2 regions of the Streptomyces sp. MK7 genome follow, and region 2 is predicted to be linked to the other one. Evidence: predicted binding sites of a transcription regulator. Region 2 holds the regulator's gene; the other holds the start of a gene.
The links. Region 2 encodes HspR, which represses chaperone genes until heat shock. Its sites were predicted from a motif close to TTGAGNNNNNNNNNCTCAA; they were not measured.
Positions count from the first base shown of each region.

Region 1: lon (endopeptidase La) is a predicted target of HspR. The motif match lies at 2,314-2,332, and genes of this name have one in related genera.

Region 1 covers NZ_JAVACL010000019.1:27,972-37,346, reverse strand. The annotation lists gene R2S09_RS21320 (ATP-binding protein) at 1-567, opposite strand, end outside; gene R2S09_RS21315 (response regulator transcription factor) at 564-1,301, opposite strand; gene R2S09_RS21310 (spermidine synthase) at 1,426-2,103, opposite strand; gene lon (endopeptidase La) at 2,355-4,778, shown strand; gene R2S09_RS21300 (lysozyme) at 4,858-5,844, opposite strand; gene R2S09_RS21295 (MarR family winged helix-turn-helix transcriptional regulator) at 6,124-6,627, shown strand; gene R2S09_RS21290 (protein phosphatase 2C domain-containing protein) at 6,691-7,479, opposite strand; gene R2S09_RS21285 (nitrate- and nitrite sensing domain-containing protein) at 7,894-9,375, shown strand, end outside.
Region 2 covers NZ_JAVACL010000001.1:167,254-176,628, reverse strand. The annotation lists gene dnaK (molecular chaperone DnaK) at 1-80, shown strand, start outside; gene grpE (nucleotide exchange factor GrpE) at 77-772, shown strand; gene dnaJ (molecular chaperone DnaJ) at 866-2,038, shown strand; gene R2S09_RS00745 (heat shock protein transcriptional repressor HspR) at 2,044-2,493, shown strand; gene R2S09_RS00740 (substrate-binding domain-containing protein) at 3,051-4,157, shown strand; gene R2S09_RS00735 (LuxR C-terminal-related transcriptional regulator) at 4,345-5,388, shown strand; gene R2S09_RS00730 (helix-turn-helix transcriptional regulator) at 5,351-6,301, opposite strand; gene R2S09_RS00725 (helix-turn-helix transcriptional regulator) at 6,385-7,398, opposite strand; gene R2S09_RS00720 (hypothetical protein) at 7,696-8,031, shown strand; gene R2S09_RS00715 (TIGR03618 family F420-dependent PPOX class oxidoreductase) at 8,227-8,643, opposite strand; gene clpB (ATP-dependent chaperone ClpB) at 8,832-9,375, shown strand, end outside.

The DNA of each region.
Region 1 (9,375 bases), on a different contig from region 2:
GCCGTTGTCCAGGCGCGACAGGTCCAGCAGCGTCTCGACCAGCCGGCCCAGCCGCTCGGTCTGCTTCAGCGCCGTACGCATGGTCTCGGGGTCCGCCTCGGTGACCCCGTCGACGATGTTCTCCAGCACCGCGCGCAGGCCCGCGATCGGCGTGCGCAGCTCGTGCGAGACGTTCGCCACGAGCTCCTTGCGCTGGCGGTCCTGGGCGGCCAGCTCGTCGGCCATGCGGTTGATCGTCTGGGCCAGCGCGCCCAGCTCGTCCCGGCGGTTCTCGCGCACCCGGCGGGTGTAGTCGCCGTGCGAGATGGACCGGGCCACCGCGTTCATCTCGTCCAGCGGCGCGGTGAGCGAATGGGCCACGAACTGGGTGATGAGCAGCGTGGCGATCATCGAGAAGACCATGATGAAGCGCAGCTCGGTCTTGGTGTGCACCGCGATCATCGACAGACCGGTGGTGATCAGCACCGAGATGACGACCAGCGCGCCCAGCTTGGTCTTGATCGAGAACGGTCGTACGTCCCCCCAGGGTCCCCCCGGGGTCCGCCGTGCGGCCGGCCCGTCGCTCATGGGGTCGGCGTCTCCAGCGCGTAGCCCACGCCGTGCACCGTGCGGATCCGCTCGGCGCCGATCTTCCGGCGCAGCGCCTTGATGTGGCTGTCGACGGTCCGGGTGCCGGAGGCGTCCGCCCAGTCCCACACCTCGGCCAGCAGCTGCTCGCGCGAGAGCACCGCGCGCGGGGTGTTCGCCAGACACACCAGGAGGTCGAACTCCGTCGGTGTCAGGTGGACGTCCTCGCTGCGCACCCGCACCCTGCGCTGCGCGTGGTCGATCTCCAGCTCGCCCAGGCGCAGGATGCCGCTGCGCGGCGTCGCGGCGGCGAGGGCGGCCCGCTCCACGCGGCGCAGCAGCACGTGCACGCGCGCCGCCAGCTCCCGCATCGAGAACGGCTTGGTCATGTAGTCGTCGGCGCCGACGCCGAGCCCGACCAGCATGTCGGTCTCGTCGTCCCGCGCGGTGAGCATCAGCACCGGCACGGGCCGCTGGGCCTGCACGCGGCGGCAGACCTCCAGGCCGTCGAAGCCGGGCAGCATGATGTCGAGGATCAGCAGGTCGGGCTGCCAGGCCTCGGCGGTGTCGACCGCGGACGGGCCGTCGCCCGCCGTTTGCACGAGGAATCCCTCGGCGCGCAGGCGGGTGGCGATGGCGTCCAGGATGGTCTGGTCGTCCTCGACCACCAGGACCCGGCGCTGTGCGCCCGGCCCGGCCGACGTCGCGTTGTGGGAGGTATGTGTCTGCTCCATCGCCCGCCCCTGAGAGGTGTGCTTCCGGAATCCGTGGGGTGATTCCTTGACTGCGCATGGTTGCGATTGACGCTTGAATGATCGGCGTCAGGGAAGCAGCGTACGGGGAGTCACCGTGGCTTTGCTATCCAGGGCGGACGGCCAGGTGCACGACGTCCGGAACGCCCCGGGCAACGGGGATCTCTTCGGTGCGCACCTGTTGGAACCCGACATTCCACAAGGTTCCTTCAAATTCCGGAGACGGCCTGGCCGACCACACCGCGAGTACCCCGCCGGGCGCCAATGCCCTTGCGCACCCGGCCAGTCCGGGTGGTGTGTACAGACCGTCGTTGCCCTCGGTGACCGTCCAGTCGGGGCCGTTGTCGATGTCCAGGCACAGCGCGTCGAACGTGGTGGATGTCTCATTGACGTAAGCGAGGAGATCGGCCTCGACGATATCGGTGCGCGGGTCGGCGAGGGCCGCCGCCGTGAGCTCGGCGAGGGGACCGTGGCGGTGCCAGCCGATGATCGCCGGCTCCCGCTCGACCACCGTGATCCGTCCCCAGCGCGGGTCGGCGGCGGCGTGCGCGAGCGAGAAGCCGACGCCCAGACCGCCGATCAGCACGCGCGGACGCGGCCTGCCGTCCAGTGCGGCGAGGGCGGCGTCGACCAGCAGCCGTTCCGAACGGCCGTCCGAGGTGTCCATCAGGAAGCAGCCGTTGGCGATGATCTGCAGCAACTCGCCGTGCCGGCGCAGCGCGACCTCGCCGTAAGGGCCCTCGCGACGGTCCAGCACCACGGGAGTCTCGTACGAGGCGGTCATGAGGCCATCCTGCCCGAACCGCGCCGCACGGCCACATGGATTACGGGTGACACGCGGGTTTCGGGAGGGGGCGCGGGCTCCGGGCGGGAATCGCGGACCGCGCGGGGGAGTTGGGGGAGGGCCGTGCTTGGCCGGCGCCGCGTCGTGCCGCCCGTTCGTTGATCGCTCAGAGCGAACACGCCTCCGGGAACATTCGAGGTCGCTCATGCATTGAGTCGACGTAACTCAACTTGACTGCCGAAGGGGAGATCATGGCTGCTGAGTCCGCAGCGTTCACACCGCTCACCCTGCCTGTGCTGCCGCTTGACGACGAGGTCGTGCTGCCCGGGATGGTGGTCCCGCTGGATCTGAGCGACAGCGAGGTGCGGGCCGCGGTGGAGGCCGCTCAGGCCGCCGCCCGGTCGGAGCCCGGGAAGCCCAGAGTGCTGCTGGTGCCGCGCATCGAGGGGACGTACGCGAAGACCGGCGTGCTGGGCACGGTCGAGCAGGTCGGCCGGCTGGCCGACGGCGACCCGGGCGCCCTGATTCGCGGCCGCGGCCGGGTGCGGATCGGCGCCGGGACCACCGGACCGGGTGCCGCGCTGTGGGTCGAGGGCACGCGGATCGACGCGAGCGTGCCGGACCCGCTGCCCGGTCAGGTCTCGGAACTGGTGAAGGAGTACAAGGCCCTGGCCACCGCCTGGCTGCGCAAGCGCGGCGCCTGGCAGGTCGTGGACCGGGTACAGGCCATCGACGACGTCTCCGCGCTCGCCGACAACTCCGGCTACTCACCCTTCCTGACCATCGAACAGAAGATCGAGCTGCTGGAGACCGCCGACCCGGTGGCCCGGCTGAAGCTCGCCACCCAGCAACTGCGCGACCACCTCGCCGAGCAGGACGTCGCCGAGACCATCGCCAAGGACGTCCAGGAGGGCGTCGACAAGCAGCAGCGCGAGTTCCTGCTGCGCCGTCAGCTCGAGGCCGTCCGCAAGGAACTGCGCGAGCTCAACGGCGAGAGCGACGGCGATGAGTCCGACGACTACCGCGCCCGCGTCGAGGCCGCCGACCTGCCCGAGAAGGTCCGCGAGGCCGCCCTCAAGGAGGTCGACAAGCTGGAGCGGGCCTCCGAGGCCTCCCCCGAGGGCTCCTGGATCCGCACCTGGCTGGACACCGTCCTGGAGATGCCCTGGAACGAGCGGACCGAGGACGCCTACGACATCCAGGGCGCCAAGGCGGTCCTGGACGCCGAGCACTCGGGCCTGGAGGACGTCAAGGAACGGATCACCGAGTACCTGGCGGTGCGCAAGCGCCGCAGCGACCGCGGCCTGGGCGTGATCGGCGGGCGGCGCGGCGGTGCCGTCCTGGCCCTCGTCGGACCGCCCGGTGTCGGCAAGACCTCGCTCGGCGAGTCCGTGGCGCACGCCATGGGACGGAAGTTCGTCCGGGTCGCCCTCGGCGGCGTCCGCGACGAGGCCGAGGTCCGCGGCCACCGGCGCACGTACGTCGGCGCGCTGCCCGGCCGGATCGTGCGCGCCATCAAGGAGGCCGGCTCGATGAACCCGGTGGTCCTGCTGGACGAGATCGACAAGGTCGGCTCCGACTTCCGCGGCGACCCGGCCGCGGCCCTGCTCGAAGTCCTGGACCCGGCGCAGAACCACACCTTCCGGGACCACTACCTGGAGGTCGAACTCGACCTGTCGGACGTCGTCTTCCTGGCCACGGCCAACGTCCTGGAGGCCATCCCGGAGGCCCTGGCCGACCGGATGGAGATCGTCCGCCTGGACGGGTACACCGAGGACGAGAAGGTCGTCATCGCGCGCGACCACCTGCTCCCGCGCCAGCTGGAGCGGGCCGGCCTGGACAAGGCCGAGGTCACGATCGACGAGAGCGCGCTGCGCAGGCTCGCCGGCGAGTACACCCGCGAGGCGGGCGTGCGCACCCTGGAGCGGTCCATCGCGCGGCTGCTGCGCAAGGTGGCGGCCCAGCACGAACTGGGGGAGCGGACCCTGCCGTTCGCCGTCACCGAGGCGGATCTGCGCGGCCTGATCGGCCGCCCGCACCACGTGCCCGAGTCCGCCCAGGACCCGGCCGAGCGCCGTACGGCCGTCCCCGGTGTGGCGACGGGTCTGGCGGTCACCGGGGCCGGCGGCGACGTGCTCTTCGTGGAGGCGTCCCTGGCCGACCCGGAGACGGGCGCGGCGGGCCTGACCCTGACCGGTCAGCTGGGCGATGTGATGAAGGAGTCCGCGCAGATCGCGCTGAGCTTCCTGCGCAGCCACGGCGCCGAGCTGGAGCTGCCGGTGGGCGATCTGAAGGACCGGGGTGTGCACATCCACTTCCCGGCGGGCGCGGTCCCCAAGGACGGCCCGAGCGCGGGCATCACCATGACGACCGCGCTCGCCTCGCTCCTGTCGGGCCGCCTGGTCCGCACGGACGTGGCGATGACCGGCGAGGTCTCGCTGACCGGCCGCGTCCTGCCCATCGGCGGCGTCAAGCAGAAGCTGCTCGCGGCGCACCGGGCCGGGGTCACCACCGTGATCATTCCCAAGCGCAACGAGCCCGACCTGGACGACGTCCCGGCCGAGGTGCTGGACAAGCTCGACGTCCACGCCGTCACCGACGTCCGCCAGGTCCTGGAACTGGCCCTCGCGCCGGCCGTGAACGGCGCGGAGCCCGAGATTCCGGTAGCGGCGTGACGGACGCTGCCGGATGAGGGAAGGCCCGGGTCCCGTGAGGGAGACCCGGGCCTTCGCCGTACGCGCTCGGAGATCGAGGTCAGCCCTTGGCCAAGGCCTGCACCCGGTCCAACCCGCCGTTGAACTTGCTGTGGTCACCGACCGTCGGGCCGGACGACGTGTACTGCCACATCGTGTAGTAGCCCCAGCCCGCCGGCAGGGTGCCCACCGTCGAGGCGTAGTGGGCGATCCACAGGGGGTTCTTGGCGGCGAAGCCGCCGTAGTTGCCGGTGCACTGGGTCCACCAGCTGGTGGCCGTGTAGATGACGGCGTCACGGCCGGTGCGCGCCTTGTAGGTGTTGAGGAAGTCGGTGATCCAGCTGACCATCGCGCTGGCGGACTTGCCGTAGCAGGCGGCGCCGTAGGGGTTCCACTCGATGTCGAGGGCGCCCGGCAGGGTCTTGCCGTCACGGGACCAGCCCCCGCCGTGGTCCACGAAGTAGTTGGCCTGGGTGGCGCCGCTGGTGGTGTCCGGGGTCGCGAAGTGGTACGCGCCGCGGATCATGCCGACGGCGTACGAGCCGGTGTACTGCTGCGCGAAGTAGGGGTTGGTGTAGTAGGTCCCCTCCGTCGCCTTCGTGTAGGCCCACCGCACGCCACTGTTCCACAGGGTGGGCCAGGCGACGTTGCCCTGGTAGCTGGCGACGTCGACGCCCTCGGTCCGGGTGGAGACGGCGCTGGTGGGCGTCCCGCTGCGGCTGTTGTGCGCCAGGACGCCGATGCCCATGTACGGGAAGCCGCGGGCTGGGGTGGCGTCGGCGCCGGCGAACATGCCGCTGCTGCCGACGTACGCCAGGACGCCCATGCCCATGTACGGGAAGCCGCGGGCTGGGGTGGCGTCGGCGGCGGCGGGCGTGCCGCTGCTGCCGTCGTGCGCCAGGACGCCCATGCCCATGTACGCGGAGCCGCGGGCTGGGGTGGTGTCGGCCGAGGACGGGACGGTGAAGAAGACCGAGAACGCTGCGAGCAGGGCTCCCGCGACGGTGAGCCGCTGCGCGCGGGCCGTTCCGGATCTGTGCACGGGCATGACGTGCCTCCGAAGGTCGGTGGTGCTCGGTGGGGGAAACGGGGGGCATGCCCACCGTTGCACAAGGGAAGAGCGGGTCACGGTAGACCCGCCGGGAACAGTCATGTCGTGGGCATGTCATCCGTGCCTGGCATCGAAGCCACGCACGTAGACGCACCCTGGGAAGAGGGGCCGGGGGCCGGCGTTGGTCTACGCCTGCGAAATACTGACCCGGCTGCGGCGATGGCGGCGACGGGCGGAAACCTTCAGGACCGGGAAAACTCCGAGGCAGGGGCTGACGTGCACGAAGACGCAAGAGGCGACGGACGGGACGCCGCATCCGGTGATGCCTCGTCCACTGGTGTGGACCGCGAGTTCCTGGCCCTGGAGCGGGAACTGACGGTGCTGCTGCGGCGCGCCCGGGCCAGCCAGGGCGAGATGGCCCGCGAGGTCCACCCGGACCTTGAGTCCTCCGCGTACGGGCTGCTGATCCGTCTGGAGGAGTGCGGCAGCCAGCGCGCCACGGAGCTCGCCGCCTACATCGGTGTCGGCAAGGCCACCATGTCCCGCCAGCTGCGCGCCCTGGAGGAGCTCGGCCTGATCGCCCGTGAGCCCGATCCCGCGGACGGGCGGGCCTGGCTGGTGGCCCTCACCCGGGAGGGCCGGAGCCGCGTCGGCCGGGTACGTGAGGCCCGCCGGGCGCGCTACGGCCGGCGGCTCGCCCACTGGGACCGCGGCGAGGTGGCGGAACTGGCACGGCTGCTGCACGAGTTGAACGGCGTCATGGCCAAGCACGACAAGTAGCGGGGTGGTGGCCCCGGCGCGCGCCGCGCAGGCGGCGTCGCCGCCCCGCCGGCCCTTCGCTCCTCACGGCTCCACGAACACCACCGTCGCGTCGTCGTGCGTCTTGCTCCGCCCGAGCCACGCCCGCTCCTGACGGTCCGCCGTCTCCAGGGCCCGTACGCGGTCCACCAGCGCTCGCGCGCCCTCCTTGCGCACCAGGCGGAGGCACTGCGCCCAGTCGCCCTCGTGGAACTTCTCCACCCACCGCGCGGCCCCGTCCGTGAGCGCCGCCAGGGCGCGGACCTCGTCGGCCGGCACGGCACCCGTCACGGCCCGCTCCGCCACCGAGGGGTCCGCCGCCGCGGTGAAGAAGCCGCCCTCCTTGTTGCGCAGCGTGGCGTCGACGAGCGCGTCGGAGGCGAGCACGGCCCGGGGAAGGCGGGCCAGCCGGTCGTCCAGGACGGGCACGACCGAGCCGTCCGCGGACTCCAGCAGGAGCACCGAGTCGGACAGCACCAGGTACTCCACGGTCGCGGCCGACCAGCGGGCGAGCACCACGGTTGCCTGGGGCGTGCGCGGGTGAGAAAGGTCACAAGTGATCGCGTGCGCCTCGGCGGTTCGTGCGATGGCCCGCGCGAGGATCTCCGTCGGTGTCAGATCTCGGCAGGAAACGGTCAGTTCGGTCAGAGCGCCGCCGAGTCGTGCGGTGAACCAGGGGACCGAATGCAGACAGCCCGTCTCCGTCCTCGGCGGTGTCACCCCGTCCAGGGCGACAAGGCAGCCTCCCTGCCCGGAAGCGGGTACTCCGACGGCGGCGAAGTCCTCGTTCGGGCGGCCCGGACCGCCCGGCTCCGAAACAACCTCCATACGCATCCGGCCAGTCTGCACGAGGCCTTCACATGGTTCGCCAAAGACGGCCAATCACCTTGGAATTGATGCAGCAGCGCAGGTCGGCCGCCTGGTTTGGGAGGGAATGGAGCGCTCCGGGAAGGCGTGGCGGCGAATACTGCCAAAGCCTGCCGCCGACGTCCAACCGGCCCGCCGTACGCGTCGCGCGCACACGCCACGGGAACTTGCCCGCCAACTCCCCTCCGATGTTCACTCCTTCGGGTGGCCGGTCGGACGATGCGGGCCCACTGCCCACCGGCACTGGGAGGGTCGGAAACCGACGCAGGTCCCCTGCTCGGGCGCAGCCGAGAGCCGGGGGAGGGTGTACGCACCAGTCGCACCAGGTGACGGCGCGCCACCCGGGCCCATGAGTACACGAGTACAGGAATGCGAGCACCGGTGCAGAAGAAGCGGCCTCGGCGCACAGGCAGGCAGACGGCCACCGGGAGGAGCCCGGAGAAGACGCCCGGCACCCCCTCCGCCACCACCCGGCCCGCCGCCCCGGTGGGCAAGGGACGCCCGACCCATGTACGCAACCGCCTCATCGCCGCCGTCGCCGTGGTGGCCGCGGCCGTGGCCGGGGCGGGCGCCCCCTCCGTGATCGCCGCGTCCGGGCAGCTGAGCGACTCCCAGGATCTGGTCACGCTCGCCGGGCAGACCCAGGACGCCCTCGCCCTGGCCCACGCGCTCGCCGACGAACGCGACGAGGTCACCTCCTACGTCGCGGCCGGCCGCCCGAAGACCAAGGCGCCCTCGGAACAGCGCAGCACCCGCGTGGACCGCCAGGTCGAGGAGCTGCGTACCGCCACCGACACCCCCGCCTGGCTGCGCCAGGACCTGGACGGCATCGCCGCCGTGCGGCGCTCGGCGCTCACCGGCCAGAGCACCGCCCTCCAGGCCCACCAGGCGTACTCCGCCACCATCGCCGAGCTGCACAAGCTCGCCGAACAGCTGGCCGAGCAGATGCCCCCGCGCGCGGGCTCCGGGACGCACGCCCTCGCCGAGCTCGACACCGCCGTGCAGCAGGCCGCCGCCGCCCGCGGGCTGCTCCTCGCCGCCCTGAACGTGCCCCGTTCCACCCAGACCGTGATCAGCCCGGTCACCGGCCTGCCCACGACCACCACCACCTCCTCCGAGGCCGACACCAAGCAGCGCGACGCGCTCACCGCCGCCGCACAGCAGGCCCGGGTCCGCGCCGACGCGGCCCTCGCCGAGTTCCGCGCCACCGCCCCCGAGGCGGCCCGCACCTCCTACGACTCCACCGTCACCGGCCCCGAGGTGAACTCCGCCGCGAGCTACCTGGCCAAGCTCACCGACCAGCCGACGCTGTCCGACTCCGACCTGGCCACCAGCACCAGGAAGGCGGACGCCGCCCTCACCGCCCGCGTCGACCTGATGCGCGGCGTGGAGGCGTCCCTCTACGACCACCGCACCAAGGACCTGGCGAAGCTCCGCGACGACGACGTCACCGCGCTGGAGATCCGCATCGCCCTGCTGGGTGCCCTGCTGCTCGTCGCCATCGGCATCGCGACGGCCCTCGCCCGCACCCTCACCCGCCCGCTGGCCGTGCTCCGCCTCGGCTCGGCCCGGCTGGCCGGCGCCGAGGACGCGGGTACCGAGGAGCCGATCAGGTTCACCGGGCGCAACGACGAGTTCGCCCAGGTCGTCCGCCACGTCAACACCCTGCACGCGCAGGCCGCCGCCCTCGCCGAACGGGTCGCCACCCTGGAGGCCGACCGCAAGCACCTGATCGGCGGGCGCCAGAAGATGGCCGACGCCCGCGAGGAGCTGCGCGGCGAACTCGCCGTGGCGAACGCCCAGCTCCAGCGGATGCGCACCAGCATCGGCTCCACCTTCGTCAACCTGGCGCTGCGCACCCTC
Region 2 (9,375 bases):
GTGCCGGCCAGGCGAAGGCCGACGACGACGTGGTGGACGCCGAGATCGTCGACGACGAGCGCAAGGACGGTGCCGCGTGACGGAGGAGACCCCGGGCTTCGACGAGCAGCAGCCCGACGTCCCCTCCGGCGCCACCTCCGACGACGCCGAGCCGAAGGCCGCCTCCTCCGCCAAGGAGGAGGGGGCGGCCCCGGCCGGGGACGCCGCTCAGTCGGCCGGTCTGACGGCCCAGCTGGACCAGGTGCGTACGGCGCTCGGCGAGCGCACGGCGGACCTCCAGCGGCTCCAGGCCGAGTACCAGAACTACCGCCGCCGGGTCGAGCGCGACCGGGTCGCGGTCAGGGAGATCGCCATCGCGAACCTCCTGACCGAGCTCCTGCCCGTGCTCGACGACATCGGGCGCGCGCGGGAACACGGCGAACTGGTGGGCGGTTTCAAGTCCGTCGCCGAGTCGCTGGAGACCGTGGCGGCCAAGATGGGACTGCAGCAGTTCGGCAAGGAGGGCGAGCCCTTCGACCCGACGGTCCACGAGGCGCTGATGCACTCCTACGCGCCTGACGTCACCGAGACGACGTGCGTGGCGATCCTGCAGCCCGGGTACCGGATCGGCGAGCGCACCATCCGCCCCGCGCGGGTGGCGGTGGCCGAGCCCCAGCCGGGCGCCCAGACGGTCAAGCCGGCCGAGGAGTCCGGCAAGGCCAAGGGCGACGCGCAGGGTGAGGCCGGCGACGCCGGTGAGGGCAAGGACAGTGGTGGCCCTGAGGAGGGCTGACGGCGAAGGCGCCATAGGCACCACGGCAGCCGCGGGTGCCATGGTCGCCGGGGGCGTCGTGAGTGACGGCGCAGGAGAGGAGGGACGTCGGGGATGAGCACCAAGGACTTCATCGAGAAGGACTACTACAAGGTCCTCGGCGTCCCCAAGGACGCCACCGAGGCCGAGATCAAGAAGGCGTACCGGAAGCTCGCCCGCGAGTTCCACCCGGACGCCAACAAGGGCAACGCCAAGGCCGAGGAGCGCTTCAAGGAGATCTCCGAGGCGAACGACGTGCTCGGCGACCCCAAGAAGCGCAAGGAGTACGACGAGGCCCGCACCCTGTTCGGCAACGGTGGCTTCCGCCCCGGGCCGGGGGCGGGCGGCGGCTCCTTCAACTTCGACCTGGGCGACCTCTTCGGAGGCGGCGCCCAGAGCGGCGGCGGCTTCGGCGGCGGAATCGGTGACGTCTTCGGGGGCCTGTTCAACCGTGGTGGCGCGGGCGCCGGCACGCGCACCCAGCCGCGGCGCGGCCAGGACGTCGAGTCCGAGGTCACGCTGAGCTTCACGGAGGCCATCGAGGGCGCCACGGTGCCGCTGCGGATGTCCAGCCAGCAGCCGTGCAAGGCCTGCTCGGGCACCGGCGACAAGAACGGCACGCCGCGGGTCTGCCCGACCTGCGTCGGCACCGGCCAGGTGGCGCGCGGCTCGGGCGGCGGCTTCTCGCTGACCGACCCGTGCCCGGACTGCAAGGGCCGCGGGCTGATCGCGGAGAACCCGTGCGAGGTCTGCAACGGCTCGGGGCGCGCCAAGTCGTCCCGGACGATGCAGGTCCGCATCCCGGCGGGGGTGAACGACGGGCAGCGCATCCGACTGCGCGGCAAGGGCGCCCCGGGCGAGCGCGGCGGACCGGCGGGCGACCTGTACGTGGTGGTGCACGTCGGCGAGCACCCGGTCTTCGGGCGCCGGGGCGACAACCTCACGGTCACCGTGCCGGTGACGTATCCGGAGGCCGCGCTCGGCGGCGAGGTCCGGGTGCCCACGCTCGGCGGGCCGCCGGTGACGCTGAAGCTGCCTCCGGGCACGCCGAACGGCCGTACGATGCGGGCCCGTGGCAAGGGCGCGGTCCGCAAGGACGGCACTCGCGGGGACCTGCTGGTCACCGTGGAGGTGCGTGTCCCCAAGGACCTGTCGGGGAAGGCTCGTGACGCGCTGGAGGCGTATCGCGAGGCGACCGCGGGCGAGGACCCGCGGGCGGAGCTGTTCGAGGCCGCGAAGGGAGCATGAGGGAGATGGACGGGCGCCGTCGCAACCCGTACGAACTGACGGAAGACACACCGGTGTACGTCATCTCCGTTGCCGCTCAGCTGTCCGGACTGCACCCGCAGACCCTCCGTCAGTACGACAGGCTGGGCCTGGTGTCGCCCGACCGTACCGCCGGCCGGGGCCGCCGCTACTCGGCCCGCGACATCGAACTGCTCCGTCAGGTGCAGCAGTTGTCGCAGGACGAGGGAATCAACCTGGCCGGCATCAAGCGGATCATCGAACTGGAGAACCAGGTCGCCGCGTTGCAGTCCCGGGTCGCGGAACTGCAGGCCGCTCTGGAGGGCGCCGCGGCCACGATGCGCCAGCGCGAGGCCGCCGTCCACGCCTCCTACCGCCGCGACCTGGTCCCGTACCAGGAGGTCCAGCAGACCAGCGCCCTGGTCGTCTGGCGCCCGAAGCGGCAGCAGCCGGACTGACGGCCCGGCGGGCCTGCGCGGGCCGCACACGCGCGGAACCAGGGGCCGGGAGGCAGACAGCCTTCCGGCCCCTCGCCGTGCCGGGAGGCATGACCGCCTCATGACCGCCTTCCGGCCCCTCGCCGTGCCGGGAGGCATGACCGCCTCATGACCGCCTCCCGGCCCTTCGCCATGCCTGGGGACAGGACCGCCTCCCGCCCCTTCGCCGTGCCTGGGGACAGGACCGCCTCCCGCCCCTTCGCCGTGCCTGGGCGCGGTCGCACAGGGCGGTGCCTGGCCGAGTTCGTTCGGTCGGTTGTGCGTCCGCTCGCACGCCCGGCCGGTTGTACGGATCTTTGCCGGCCGATGAACGTTCGTTGGATGGAGGGTCCGTAAAGGGCGTTTGGAGAGGGTTCGGTGAGGGTTCGCAGGCTCTTCACGCAGAAAGCGGAGCGTGGTGTTGTCATCTCGTTAAGTGGTTCCGCTTGACGGCGGTGGGCGCCTCCGCGTTGGCTTTTCAGTCACCTGGGTCGCAATGCTGCGCCCTCGTCCGGAAGGCACCAGAAGTGAGCACCTCGATGCGTCGTATCGCCATAGCCGTGGCCGCGCCCACGCTGACCTTCTCGCTGACCGCCTGCGGGGCGCTCGGTGATTCAGGGAGCAGCGCCGACGCGAGCCCGACCAAGGGCAACGACGTGAAGGTGGGTCTGCTGCTGCCGGAGACCGCCAACACCCGCTACGACAAGTTCGACGCCCCCATCATCAGGAGCAAGGTCGCCGAGCTGACCAAGAAGCAGGGCGTGGTGGACTACGCCAACGCCGGCGCGAGCGCCTCCAAGCAGGCCGACCAGATGCAGCGGATGATCGACGAGAAGGTCGACGTCATCCTGCTCGACGCCGTCGACTCGCACGCCATCGCCGCCCAGGTGAAGAAGGCCAAGGACGCGGGCATCCCGGTCATCGCCTACGACCGGCTCGCCGAGGGTCCGATCGACGCGTACATCTCCTTCGACAACGAGCTGGTCGGCGAGGTGCAGGGCCGCTCGCTGCTGGAGGCGCTGGGCTCGGGGGTGGACAGCTCCGACAAGATCGTCATGATGAACGGCTCGCCGACCGACCCGAACGCCAAGCAGTTCAAGCAGGGCGCCCTCAACCAGCTGAACGGCAAGGTGACGATCGCCAAGTCCTACGACACCAAGGACTGGAAGCCGGAGAACGCCCAGGCCAACATGGCCCAGGCGATCAGCGAGATCGGCAAGAACAACATCGCCGGTGTCTACTCGGCCAACGACGGTCTGGCGGGAGGCATCATCAAGGCCCTCAAGGCCGCGGGCGTCTCCAAGCTGCCCCCGGTCACCGGCCAGGACGCCGAACTCGACGCGGTGCAGCGGATCCTGACCGGCGAGCAGTACATGAGCGTGTACAAGTCCTATCCGACGGAGGCGGAGAACGCCGCCGAGATGGCCATCGCCAAGGTCCAGGGCAAGGACATCCAGTTCGACGCCCTGACCCGGGACAAGGTCGCCAACGCCACCCAGAAGGGCATTCCCGCGCAGCTGGTGCCCGTCGTCGCCCTGACCAAGGGCAACATCCAGGACACGGTCGTGGCCGACGGCATCTACAAGGTGTCCGAGATCTGCACCGCCCCGTACAAGTCCGCCTGCGCGGCCGCGAAGCTGAAGTAGGACTCGTCCGTGCCGGCCGCACCCCGGCCGGCCGTCCGTGACACGCCACGCCCTCCGAGAGCCCGGTGCACACCGGGTGATACCGGCCGTTTCCGGTGTCCGGGGCGCGGGGAGCCGTGTTGCACAGCCGGTCCGGGCCGCGCATAGTTGCGCTGCGAAGACGCGGAAGCCGGGGGTGTGATGGGGCATGGCCGGGCGCGGAACTCAGGAACATCCACACGGTGCCGACCGACTGTGTGAGGCCGGGGATCGCGTGTATTCCCGGGCCGTACGGCGCGGACGGGTGCCGCGCCGGGACGCCGATCCAGTGCCCTGTCTGCTCGAACTGGCCCTGCTGCACCCGGACCCCGACGACATGGACTACCTGGTGCCGACCGCGCCGCAGGAGGTCATGACCCGCCTGCTGCGCGGGATGTACGAGGAGGTCAGCGAGAGCCACCGGCGGGTGGGCTCGGCGGTGGCGGCCTTCGAGCGGTACGCGGGCCTGGGCAGCCGGGTCCAGCAGCACCGGGCCGCGGCCGAGGGCACGGCGATCCGCGTCCTGGACGGCCTGTCCCGCATCCAGGCGGCCATGGACGAGGCGACGGAGGCGTGCCGGGCGGAGGTGCTGACCGTCCAGCCCGGCGGCATCCGCCGCGAGCACGAGCTGTCGGAGGGCCTGCACCGGGCGCTGGCGCTGCGCGGCCGGGGGGTGCGCATGCGCGACCTGTACACGCATGTGGCCCGGCACGGCCAGGGGCTGCTGAACTACCTGGAGCTGATGGGCGACGCGGTCGAGGCGCGGACGCTGGACGAGGTGATCGACCGGCTGATCCTGTTCGACCGCACGGTCGCCTTCATCCCCGCCAACGCCGACCGCACGATGGCGCTGGAGCTGCGCCACCCGGCGCTGGTGGAGTACCTGGTGACGGTCTTCGAACGGCTGTGGCGGCTGGCGATCCCGCTGACCGCGCCGCTGCCCGACACCGGTATCGAGGGCATCTCCCACCGCGAGCGGTCCATCGCCGCGCTGCTGGCGGAGGGCCACCAGGACGCGGTGATCGCCGAGCGGCTGGGCATCAGCGTGCGCACCTGCCGTGCGCACATCGCCCGTCTGTCGGAGACGCTGGGCGCGGCCAGCCGTACGCAGCTGGGCGTCCGGATCGCCCAGGCCGGCCTGGACGGCCCGCCGGGCACCTCCGGTCCCGTCCCGCTCAGTGTTCCTGGTCAAGGATCCCGGATCGCGCGATGAGATAGCCGAGCTGGGCCCTGCTCGTGCTGCCCAGCCAGGCGGCCAGCTTGGCGATGTGCTCCCGCGCGGTGCGTACGTTCATGCCCAGCCGCTCGGCGATGACGGCGTCGGTGTGCCCCTCCACCAGCAGGCCGGCGATGGCGCGCTGGCGGGGGGTGACGCCGCCGGCCGGCGGCCGCTGGACGCTCTGCGGGTACATGGGGGTGGCCAGCCGCCACAGCCGGTCGAAGGTGGTGACGAAGTAGGAGATCAGCGCGGGGTGGCGCACTTCGAGGGCGAGCGTGCCGTCCTCGTTGGCGGGGATGAGGGCGACCGCGCGGTCGATGACGAGGAGGCGGTCGGTGAGCTCGTCCAGGGTGCGGGCCTCCGCGTCGCCGCGCAGCCGCTCGTAGCGGGCGAGGACGAGCGGAGCGTGACGCTGGGTGTGCTGGTAGAGGGTGCGGATGCGGGCGCCGCGGTCGAGCAGGGCCTGGTCGCGGCCCATGGCGACGGCCTGCGCGGCCTCACCGCGCCCGCTGCCGTAGTGGGCGCTGGGCTGGATGCACAGCATCTCCCGGGTCGCCTCGGCCATGGCCTCGGTGATGGCCAGGTTGATCCGCGCGGTACCGCTGAGGATCCTCAGCCCGGGCGTGTCGGCGGTCCCGGCGCGCGGGTCCCCGATCCGCAGGAGCGGTTCGAACGTCCTGGCCAGCCGCTCCTGCCGCCGCCGTTCGGCGGCGACGCGCTCCTCGGCGGTGCGCAGCAGACGGTGCAGGGCGGTGGCGGGGGCGAGCGGTTCCAGGCGGCCCAGGTCGTCGACGGCGGGGTGCAGCAGGCCGAAGTCGACCAGGCACGGCGCACGGTTCGCGTCCTCGGCCGCCACCCCTCCCTCGCGCAGGGCGCGTTCGTACAGCGCCGAGCCCGCCGCGCACAGGCGGTCCGGGGGGTGCTCCCGGTGGCCTCCCGCGTCCGTGCGGGTGGCGCCCGCCGCGCCTGCGGCCTCCGCCTCCCCGCCGTTCAGCGCTCCTCCTGCTGCAGGATCCCGGACTGGGCGATGAGATAGCCGAGCTGGGCGCGGCTGCCGCTGCCCAGGGCGCCCGCGAGTTTGGCTATGTGGGCCCGGCAGGTGCGCACGTTCATGCCCAGACGACGGGCGATGGCCTCGTCGACGTGGCCCTCGACGAGCAGTTTGGCGATGGAGTGCTGGATGCTGGTGATGCCGTCGGCGGCGGTCTCGTAGGGGGCGCCGGCGGTCAGGGGCACGGCACGGTCCCACATGAACTCGAACACCTTGATCAGATAGCGCACGAGGCCGGGGTGGCGCAGCTCCAGGGCGACCTGCTGGTCGTCCCGGGTGGGGATGAAGGCCACCGTCTCGTCGCAGATGATGAGCCGCTCCACCAGTTCGTCGATGGTGCGGTACTCCACCTTGCCGTCGGCGAGCTGCGCCACGTACGCCAGCTTCTCCGGGTTGTACCTCGCCGTGTGCTGGTACAGGGTGCGGATCCGTACGCCCCGCTCGATCAGGGGCCGGTCGCGCTCCAGTCCTCTGAGCAGGCTGCGCTCGGTGTAGCGGTCGCTCGGCTGGATCGTGAGGACCTCGGTCTGGCACTGGGAGGTGGCCAGGTTCAGGGCGGCGTTGATGCGGTCGCCGCCCTCCAGCACGGTGAGGGAGTCCGTGCCCGCCGTCATATGGGCGCTGAGCGTCATGAACGGCTCGAAGGCGTCGGCCAGTTGGATTGACAGGCGCCTGCGTTCGGCGATCTCGCGCTCCAGCGGGGTCAGCCGCTGGGCCAGCGCCACGGACGCCGGAACCGGTCGCAGCCAGTCCGGATCGTCCGGGTCCGGGTGGAGCAGCGCGAACTCCATGAGGCAGGGGGCGGGTTCCGCCTCCGTGCGCGCGATGCGTCCTGCTCGTAGAGCGTTCGCGTAGAGGCGCGCACCTTCCTCACACATCTCGGTGGCCGCATGGGGATGTATGTTTTTAGTCTGATTCGTCGCCAAATCTCCACCCCCCAGGGTCCTGAACATGCAGGAACATGATGCATCGATTATGTGGCCATGACGTGCCCGAATGAGCCATCGTCGTACTCGACGGGGGAAGAGGGGACCTTCAAGTGAGGACGAAGCCGACTATGGGCAAGAGAATGCTTCGCTCGGTACTTGTTGCCGCCTTCTCCGCCGCTGCGGCCATGGGACTGTGGGCCGGCTTCTCAGGCGAGAAGGGCGACGTTCGGGCGGACACCAGCTGGCCGGCAGTAGCCGCGTCGACCGCAAGTGACACGAGTTGGCCGATCGCTCCCGCGGATGGCGACGTGAGGGGATGACGTGACGACTCCTCCCGACGACCGCTCGTTCCGCCGTGAGATGGCCACGGCCTACCGCTCGGGCTGGCACTTCATCGACCTGGTCACCGCCCTCCCCCACAGTGGTGACTCGTTGATGGTGACCGTCTTCGGTGAGCCGGTCGTCGTCACGCGGGACGAGGACGGAGACGTACGGGCCTTCCGGTGCCTGCGGCGGCCCCGCGGGGCGCCACAGCCCGTACGGTGTGCCGTCCGCTACGGAATGATCTTTGTGAACCTGGACCAGCGGGATCACCGGCAGGTGGCGCCGGAGCCCGCGACCCTACGAACTACCTCAGCCACCCCCCGCAGTGCCTGACGCGATTCCCCCGTCGCAACAGATCGCTCAGGTACTTCCCCCCGCAGCGGCGTCACCGTGACCTGAACACGGTGACGCCGCTGCAGTTTTCCCCGGAATCTCCGGGAACGCGTGGATCCGGCCCGTGACGGGAAATCGCCGGTCGCCGGGCTCGTCGCACGGTTGTCGCCCGTCCCGTCGCCGGACCCGTCGTCCTCAGCCGCGCCCCAGCGCCCGGGTCAGTTCGATCTCGATCACCACTCGGGACGGGTTGGGGCCCGGTGTGCGGCCGTAGCGTTCGGCGTAGCGCCGTACCGCCTCCGCGACGCGCTCCGGTTCCGTGCGGACGAAGGCGCGGCCCTCCAGCGTGGCCCAGCGCCGGCCGTCCACCTGGCACACCGCGACCGGCGCCCCCTGCTCCCCGGCCGTGAGGACGTGGCCCACCTTCGCGCTCGCCTTGTTGGTGATCACCCGGGCCAGCCGCGCCTCGGGGTCGTACGTCACCCCCACCGGCACCACGTGCGGGGTGCCGTCGGGGCGGAGCGTCGTCAGGGTGCACAGATGCCGCTCCTGCCAGAAGCCGAGATAGGCGGGGTCGGGAGCGCCCGGGTCGATGCTGTACGTGGTGGCCATGGCATGGAACCTAACGCGCGCCTTTGCGGGAACGGGAATCACGGGGCCGACCCTCCGAGTGCCCCCTTGAGTGCCGCCCCCCTCTTGAGTGCTGCCTTGAGTGGAATAGACTCAACTTTGTGCACGTTGATTGAGTCAGCACTGGGAGACGTGGCAGACCGCTGACGCCGAGGAGGAGAGAAGCGACCGTGGACGCCGAGCTGACCAACAGGAGCCGGGACGCGATCAACGCGGCCGGAAACCGGGCCGTGACCGGGGGACACCCCGACCTGACCCCTGCCCACCTGCTCCTCGCCCTGCTCGAGGGGCAGGACAACGAGAACATCATCGACCTGCTGTCGGCCGTCGACGCCGACCAGGCCTCCATCCGCTCCGGCGCCGAGCGCGTGCTCGCGTCGCTGCCCAGTGTGACCGGCTCCACCGTCGCCCCGCCGCAGCCCAACCGCGAGCTGCTGGCCGTGATCGCGGACGCGCAGAGCCGGGCGAAGGAGCTGGGCGACGAGTACCTGTCCACCGAGCACCTGCTCATCGGCGTCGCCGCCAAGGGCGGCGCGGCCGGCGAGGTGCTCACCCGGCAGGGCGCCGGTGCGAAGAAGCTGCAAGAGGCGTTCCAGAAGGCGAGGGGAGGGCGCCGGGTGACCACACCCGACCCCGAGGGCCGGTACAAGGCCCTGGAGAAGTTCGGCACCGACTTCACCGCGGCCGCGCGGGAAGGAAAGCTCGATCCCGTCA